DNA from 3 places in the Bacillus sp. T-10(2022) genome. Region 3 is predicted to be linked to each of the others. Evidence: a T-box and tRNA genes for the amino acid it is inferred to sense, from the RefSeq annotation. Region 3 holds a T-box; the other regions hold tRNA genes.
What was found. The T-box of region 3 lies ahead of serS (serine--tRNA ligase). A T-box ahead of a tRNA ligase gene usually reads a tRNA of that ligase, here a tRNA-Ser.
Positions count from the first base shown of each region.

Region 1 (2,237 bases), 630 kb from region 3:
GACCTTTAGCTCAGCTGGTTAGAGCAGACGGCTCATAACCGTCCGGTCGTAGGTTCGAGTCCTACAAGGTCCACCATATTCATTTTTTTAAAGCCGTGGAGGTATACCCAAGTTCGGCTGAAGGGATCGGTCTTGAAAACCGACAGGGGAGTCAAATCCCGCGGGGGTTCGAATCCCTCTACCTCCTCCATTTTTTTAAAAGCAGCAAGTTGTTTTTAAACAACCTTACATAGAGGAAGCGAAAAAACGATATACACGAAAACTTGATGCAAACCGTTTCATTATTACCGTCGCGGGGTGGAGCAGTCCGGTAGCTCGTCGGGCTCATAACCCGAAGGTCGCAGGTTCAAATCCTGTCCCCGCAATTATTAGGTCCCGTGGTGTAGCGGTTAACATGCCTGCCTGTCACGCAGGAGATCGCGGGTTCGATTCCCGTCGGGACCGCCATTTTTTAAATTTAATACAAATGTGGCTCAGTAGCTCAGTCGGTAGAGCAAAGGACTGAAAATCCTTGTGTCGGCGGTTCGATTCCGTCCTGAGCCACCATATCTTATTACGGCGGTTGTGGCGAAGTGGTTAACGCACCTGATTGTGGTTCAGGCATTCGTGGGTTCGATTCCCATCAGTCGCCCCATTTCGCGGGTGTAGTTTAGTGGTAAAACCTCAGCCTTCCAAGCTGATGATGAGGGTTCGATTCCCTTCACCCGCTCCAAATATGGGCCTATAGCTCAGCTGGTTAGAGCGCACGCCTGATAAGCGTGAGGTCGATGGTTCGAGTCCATTTAGGCCCACCATATTCATATTGTTCCGCAGTAGCTCAGTGGTAGAGCATTCGGCTGTTAACCGAACGGTCGTAGGTTCGAGTCCTACCTGCGGAGCCATGGGGAAGTACTCAAGAGGCTGAAGAGGCGCCCCTGCTAAGGGTGTAGGTCGCGCGAGCGGCGCGAGGGTTCAAATCCCTCCTTCTCCGCCATTTGGCCCGTTGGTCAAGCGGTTAAGACACCGCCCTTTCACGGCGGTAACACGGGTTCGAATCCCGTACGGGTCATAACAAAAAAGAAGCATACATTCATGTATGCTTCTTTTTTTCATTTCTTTTCATTGATATAACTATCTTTTTGTTTATAAGGAATGTCTCCAAGCTGGGAATCGATATTTTCTTCTTCTAATGTATCTTCATATTCCTTTTGCTTTTTGTTTGGTATATCCACTCTATTTTTCCCTTCGATATCATTTGCTGCAAATCCTTCATAGTCTTCTGGAAATCCATCCGTTTCATCTTCGGTTTTATAAAGATCATTATAATTGTCATGATCGCCGGTGTAATCAGATGGCGTTTCGGATGTACCGAATTTGGCGACATCACCAAAGCTATCTTCTTTATCCACTATTTCATTTCCATGACGATTTTCAAAATGATCACCCTTGGATGGAATTAGTATTTCCTCTTCCACTGGTCGCTCTTGTGCAGTAGGCCCTTTTGGGGCATGCTCGACACAGTAGAGGGTGTTTGGGATCGCTTCAAGCCTCTCGATGGGGATTTCCCTATTGCAGGTTTTACAATGGCCATACGAACCTTCTTCCATTGCTTTTAATGCTTCCTCGATTTTCTCCATTTCTGATTGTGCATGCTCATCGAGTGCTTGATTCCGTTCCATCTCGAATAATTCGGTTCCTAGGTCAGCAGGATGATTATCATAAGATGATAATTCCCCTACGGATTCCGTCTGGCTTTTATCCAGAACGGATTGTTCATCATTTTGAATTCTACTACTTAACTCATTTTTTTCTTGAAGCAGTTCCTTTTTTAATTTTTGCGTTTGTTGTTTCGTTGCCATATCCTATTCACTCCTTCTAAAGTCAAAATCTCATTTTATATTGGTAGGATGGTTGTATTATCTATTACCCGAATCGGAGTATAGGAAAACAATATGCAACGGAAGATAGAAAAAGGACTGAGCGGATGAGCTCAGTCCTCGGAGATTAGATAAGATAGCTGATGAATAATCCAATGGCCATGAGTAAACCAAAGAAGGTATTCGTTTGGGCCGTCGCTTTCATTGCAGGGACCATCGTGATCGGCTGCGTTTTGCCTACGAAGCCTTTGATTGCGGCCATGGCCTTCGGGATGCTTAGGAAGGCAAGAAGAATCCAGGCCGTTACGCTTCCGGTAAGAACGAGCCCAACAAGCCATAGATAAGAGAAAGCGAACATTATTGCCATGAATGTCAGGGCGT
Region 1 covers NZ_CP113518.1:5,018,114-5,020,350, reverse strand. The annotation lists tRNA gene OSJ91_RS24840 (tRNA-Ile) at 1-76, shown strand, start outside; tRNA gene OSJ91_RS24835 (tRNA-Ser) at 98-190, shown strand; tRNA gene OSJ91_RS24830 (tRNA-Met) at 292-365, shown strand; tRNA gene OSJ91_RS24825 (tRNA-Asp) at 372-447, shown strand; tRNA gene OSJ91_RS24820 (tRNA-Phe) at 471-546, shown strand; tRNA gene OSJ91_RS24815 (tRNA-His) at 559-634, shown strand; tRNA gene OSJ91_RS24810 (tRNA-Gly) at 639-712, shown strand; tRNA gene OSJ91_RS24805 (tRNA-Ile) at 718-794, shown strand; tRNA gene OSJ91_RS24800 (tRNA-Asn) at 807-881, shown strand; tRNA gene OSJ91_RS24795 (tRNA-Ser) at 883-973, shown strand; tRNA gene OSJ91_RS24790 (tRNA-Glu) at 977-1,048, shown strand; gene OSJ91_RS24785 (TraR/DksA C4-type zinc finger protein) at 1,089-1,838, opposite strand; gene OSJ91_RS24780 (1,4-dihydroxy-2-naphthoate polyprenyltransferase) at 1,984-2,237, opposite strand, start outside.
Region 1: it encodes a tRNA-Ser, which carries the amino acid that the T-box ahead of serS (serine--tRNA ligase) is inferred to sense. The anticodon was not compared.

Region 2 (2,237 bases), 820 kb from region 3:
CGGGCTTAGTGATCCGGTGGTTCCGCATGGAAGGGCCATCGCTCAACGGATAAAAGCTACCCCGGGGATAACAGGCTTATCTCCCCCAAGAGTCCACATCGACGGGGAGGTTTGGCACCTCGATGTCGGCTCATCGCATCCTGGGGCTGTAGTCGGTCCCAAGGGTTGGGCTGTTCGCCCATTAAAGCGGTACGCGAGCTGGGTTCAGAACGTCGTGAGACAGTTCGGTCCCTATCCGTCGCGGGCGCAGGAAATTTGAGAGGAGCTGTCCTTAGTACGAGAGGACCGGGATGGACGCACCGCTGGTGTACCAGTTGTCTTGCCAAAGGCATAGCTGGGTAGCTACGTGCGGACGGGATAAGTGCTGAAAGCATCTAAGCATGAAGCCCCCCTCAAGATGAGATTTCCCATGGCGCAAGCTAGTAAGATCCCTGAAAGATGATCAGGTTGATAGGTCAGAGGTGGAAGCATGGTGACATGTGGAGCTGACTGATACTAATAGATCGAGGACTTAACCAACGCTTTTTAAAAATGAAATACCTTCTTATTATCTAGTTTTGAAGGAATGAAAATTTCTTCTTGCATTTTCTCAAAAAGACGTTATAATAATATATGTCTTGAAAAAATGTAAACATTGTTTGGTGACGATAGCGAAGAGGTCACACCCGTTCCCATTCCGAACACGGCAGTTAAGCTCTTCAGCGCCGATGGTAGTTGGGGGTTTCCCCCTGTGAGAGTAGGACGTCGCCAAGCTTATATTGTTCCGCAGTAGCTCAGTGGTAGAGCATTCGGCTGTTAACCGAACGGTCGTAGGTTCGAGTCCTACCTGCGGAGCCATTATTGGAGAGCTGTCCGAGTGGCCGAAGGAGCACGATTGGAAATCGTGTAGACGGGTAACCCTGTCTCAAGGGTTCAAATCCCTTGCTCTCCGCCATTTATACCTGGCCCGTTGGTCAAGCGGTTAAGACACCGCCCTTTCACGGCGGTAACACGGGTTCGAATCCCGTACGGGTCACCATTTAGACAACATATTGGAGGATTAGCTCAGCTGGGAGAGCATCTGCCTTACAAGCAGAGGGTCGGCGGTTCGATCCCGTCATCCTCCACCATTTTTCAATAAGATCAGGTTGTTTCTGCATAAAGGATTGATTATTCAGCCCATTGAAACGCTCAACACGAAAACTTGATGCTTAATAGCAACATTATTATCGTCGCGGGGTGGAGCAGTCCGGTAGCTCGTCGGGCTCATAACCCGAAGGTCGCAGGTTCAAATCCTGTCCCCGCAATCTATGGTCCCGTGGTGTAGCGGTTAACATGCCTGCCTGTCACGCAGGAGATCGCGGGTTCGATTCCCGTCGGGACCGCCATTTTTATTGTTTGGCTCAGTAGCTCAGTCGGTAGAGCAAAGGACTGAAAATCCTTGTGTCGGCGGTTCGATTCCGTCCTGAGCCACCATAGTAGTGCCGGTGTAGCTCAACTGGTAGAGCAACTGACTTGTAATCAGTAGGTTGGGGGTTCAAGTCCTCTTGCCGGCACCATGTTTCATCCATATGCGGAGGGGTAGCGAAGTGGCTAAACGCGGCGGACTGTAAATCCGCTCCTTCGGGTTCGGCAGTTCGAATCTGCCCCCCTCCACCATTTTTCTTACAGGGGTATAGTTTAAAGGTAGAACAGAGGTCTCCAAAACCTCCAGTGTGGGTTCGAGTCCTACTACCCCTGCCAATTTCAATCCTATAATGGCGATTGTGGCGAAGTGGTTAACGCACCTGATTGTGGTTCAGGCATTCGTGGGTTCGATTCCCATCAGTCGCCCCATTTAATAAAACATGATATAATGATTACAACGTTATTGGGCTATAGCCAAGCGGTAAGGCAACGGATTTTGATTCCGTCATGCGAAGGTTCGATCCCTTCTAGCCCAGCCATATGCGAAAGTAGTTCAGTGGTAGAATACAACCTTGCCAAGGTTGGGGTCGCGGGTTCGAATCCCGTCTTTCGCTCCAAAAACGTTGGCGGCATAGCCAAGCGGTAAGGCAGAGGTCTGCAAAACCTTTACCACCGGTTCGATTCCGGTTGCCGCCTCCAACAAACATGCCGGTGTGGCGGAATTGGCAGACGCGCACGACTCAAAATCGTGTTCCTCTGGAGTGCCGGTTCGACCCCGGCCACCGGTATCATGAAAAACGTTAATGAACGTTGAGTTAAAAGGATTCTTACAGAAAATGTAGGAGTCCTTT
Region 2 covers NZ_CP113518.1:4,826,916-4,829,152, reverse strand. The annotation lists rRNA gene OSJ91_RS23860 (23S ribosomal RNA) at 1-519, shown strand, start outside; rRNA gene rrf (5S ribosomal RNA) at 638-753, shown strand; tRNA gene OSJ91_RS23850 (tRNA-Asn) at 763-837, shown strand; tRNA gene OSJ91_RS23845 (tRNA-Ser) at 843-934, shown strand; tRNA gene OSJ91_RS23840 (tRNA-Glu) at 944-1,018, shown strand; tRNA gene OSJ91_RS23835 (tRNA-Val) at 1,034-1,109, shown strand; tRNA gene OSJ91_RS23830 (tRNA-Met) at 1,213-1,286, shown strand; tRNA gene OSJ91_RS23825 (tRNA-Asp) at 1,292-1,367, shown strand; tRNA gene OSJ91_RS23820 (tRNA-Phe) at 1,380-1,455, shown strand; tRNA gene OSJ91_RS23815 (tRNA-Thr) at 1,463-1,538, shown strand; tRNA gene OSJ91_RS23810 (tRNA-Tyr) at 1,555-1,638, shown strand; tRNA gene OSJ91_RS23805 (tRNA-Trp) at 1,649-1,722, shown strand; tRNA gene OSJ91_RS23800 (tRNA-His) at 1,740-1,815, shown strand; tRNA gene OSJ91_RS23795 (tRNA-Gln) at 1,851-1,925, shown strand; tRNA gene OSJ91_RS23790 (tRNA-Gly) at 1,929-2,003, shown strand; tRNA gene OSJ91_RS23785 (tRNA-Cys) at 2,012-2,085, shown strand; tRNA gene OSJ91_RS23780 (tRNA-Leu) at 2,094-2,174, shown strand.
Region 2: it encodes a tRNA-Ser, which carries the amino acid that the T-box ahead of serS (serine--tRNA ligase) is inferred to sense. The anticodon was not compared.

Region 3 (2,237 bases):
CTCAGCACTCGGTATGGAAGTCCTAGCAATTGAAGGACCTTCTCCGCATGACCCGTGAGATTTTCCAATTCTGCATAAGAATCTTCCGGCTTCACGAATTTCACTAGTTCAACTTTATTGAACTGGTGCTGACGAATTAACCCGCGGGTATCACGACCTGCAGATCCTGCCTCTGAACGGAAAGAAGCGCTGTATGCCGCATAGCTTATCGGCAGATCGTCCATGCTCATGATTTCATCACGATGGAAGTTTGTCACCGGGACTTCAGCTGTAGGAATCAAGAAGTAATCATCACTTTCAATACGGAAAGCATCCTCTTCGAATTTTGGCAATTGACCTGTGCCAGTCATGCTTGCACGGTTAACCATATATGGTGGCAGCATTTCTTCATATCCATGTTCCTCAACATGAAGGTCTAACATAAAGCTAATTAATGCACGTTCTAATCGAGCACCAAGACCCCTATAAAATACAAATCGGCTTCCGGTCACTTTTGCTGCCCGTTCAAAATCCAGGATGCCTAGATCTCCGGCTACATCCCAGTGTGGTTTCGGTTCAAACTTGAATTCCGGTAACTCTCCCCATTTACGGATTTCGACATTATCGTCTTCCGTCTCACCAACAGGCACACTTTCATGCGGAATGTTCGGAATGGAAAGAAGTAATGTTTCTAACTGGGCTTCCACTTCACGAAGTTCATCATCGAATCCTTTGATACGGTCACCAACTTCACGCATTTGGGCAATCAGCTGATCTGCATCTTTTTTTTCCCGTTTCAATATGGCCACTTGCTGTGAAACTTCATTTCTTTGGCTTTTCAACTTTTCCGTATCAGCAATCAAATTCCGACGCTTTACATCAAGTTCCTCGAATTTACCTAAATCGGTCAAATCTTCTCCTCTAAATTGCAATACACGCTTCACTTCTTCAAAATTATTTCTTACATATTTCAAATCCAACATTTTCAGTTCCTCCTTAATATTTTGATGTTTTATCAAAGAACGCAAAAAACTCCCGTCCCCTGAAGAAGGGACGAGAGTTAACCCGCGTTGCCACCCTAGTTGAAGGCCTATTAAAAAACGCCTACCACTTATCACGATAACGGCTTTTAACCGAAAGTACTTACTGACCCAAAAGGCTTTCCATACTCTGCTCCAGGAGGGATTCACAAAACTCTTACACCGATTTCCACCAGCCATCGGCTCTCTATAGAAAGAAATACTTGTTACTATTTCCTGTCATTGCTTTCTTATATAATCAGATTGTTTTCCATAATGTACTATAATTTTATACATTACGCAACCGTTTTATACGTGAAACTTAAAACCAGCCTTTAACAGTGGAAGCTACACTGCTCCATACGTCACCAAAGAATCCGCCAACCGCTCGCATTGATAGTACGAACCAGTTTGCCTTTTCAACAGATTCAGCAGCTACGACGTTAACCTTAACCTGATCTCCGTTGATGTACCCGTAATCTTCTCCTTTTTTAGGAGTGACTGTGATGTAACCTAGCTTTTCACCTTTTTTGATTGGTGCAGTCAGCTTACCATCATCATTCAATTTGTTTTTATCGATCACTAAATCTGTTTTATAGTTGTCTTTCTCACCATTTTCAACAAGTAGCTCGATCGCTTTTTCAGATTGAATCTTAACGTTTTTTTCCTTGCCTTTCACTACTGAAAGTGTTTCTTTCCCTTTCACCTGGTAGTTGGCAGGAAGGACTTTTTCCTTTTTAAAGGTTGCATAAGCATAGTTCATAAGCTTAGTGCTATCCGCAAAACGTTCGTTTTTATTAGTGGACTTCATGACCACCGTGATATAGCGCTGACCGTCCTGGATAACCGTCCCTGTGTGTCCATATCCGGCAAAGTCAGTAGATCCCGTTTTTAGTCCATCTACGCCTTTATATTCAAATATCAGGCCAGGCAGCATCCAGTTGAAGTTCGGATATTCTTTTCCATCACGGAATTTCAATTTAGGGATGCTGGCGATTTTCAACACTTCCGGATAATCATTTATTAAACGATACGCAAGAAGTGCAGTATCTTTTGCTGTCATGATATTTTCATCATCTTCATCACCTGAAGGAAACTGCCCTAATAAATCACCGTTATTCAAGCCGCTGGCATTAACGAATTTATGGTTTTTCAAGCCTAATTCCTTCGCTTTTTCGTTCATTAACTTAACGAAGCTCTTTTCACTTCCGGAAACTAGCTGTGCTAAAGCTACTGTTG
Region 3 covers NZ_CP113518.1:19,301-21,537, reverse strand. The annotation lists gene serS (serine--tRNA ligase) at 1-962, opposite strand, end outside; T-box leader at 1,026-1,251, opposite strand; gene OSJ91_RS00080 (D-alanyl-D-alanine carboxypeptidase family protein) at 1,321-2,237, opposite strand, start outside.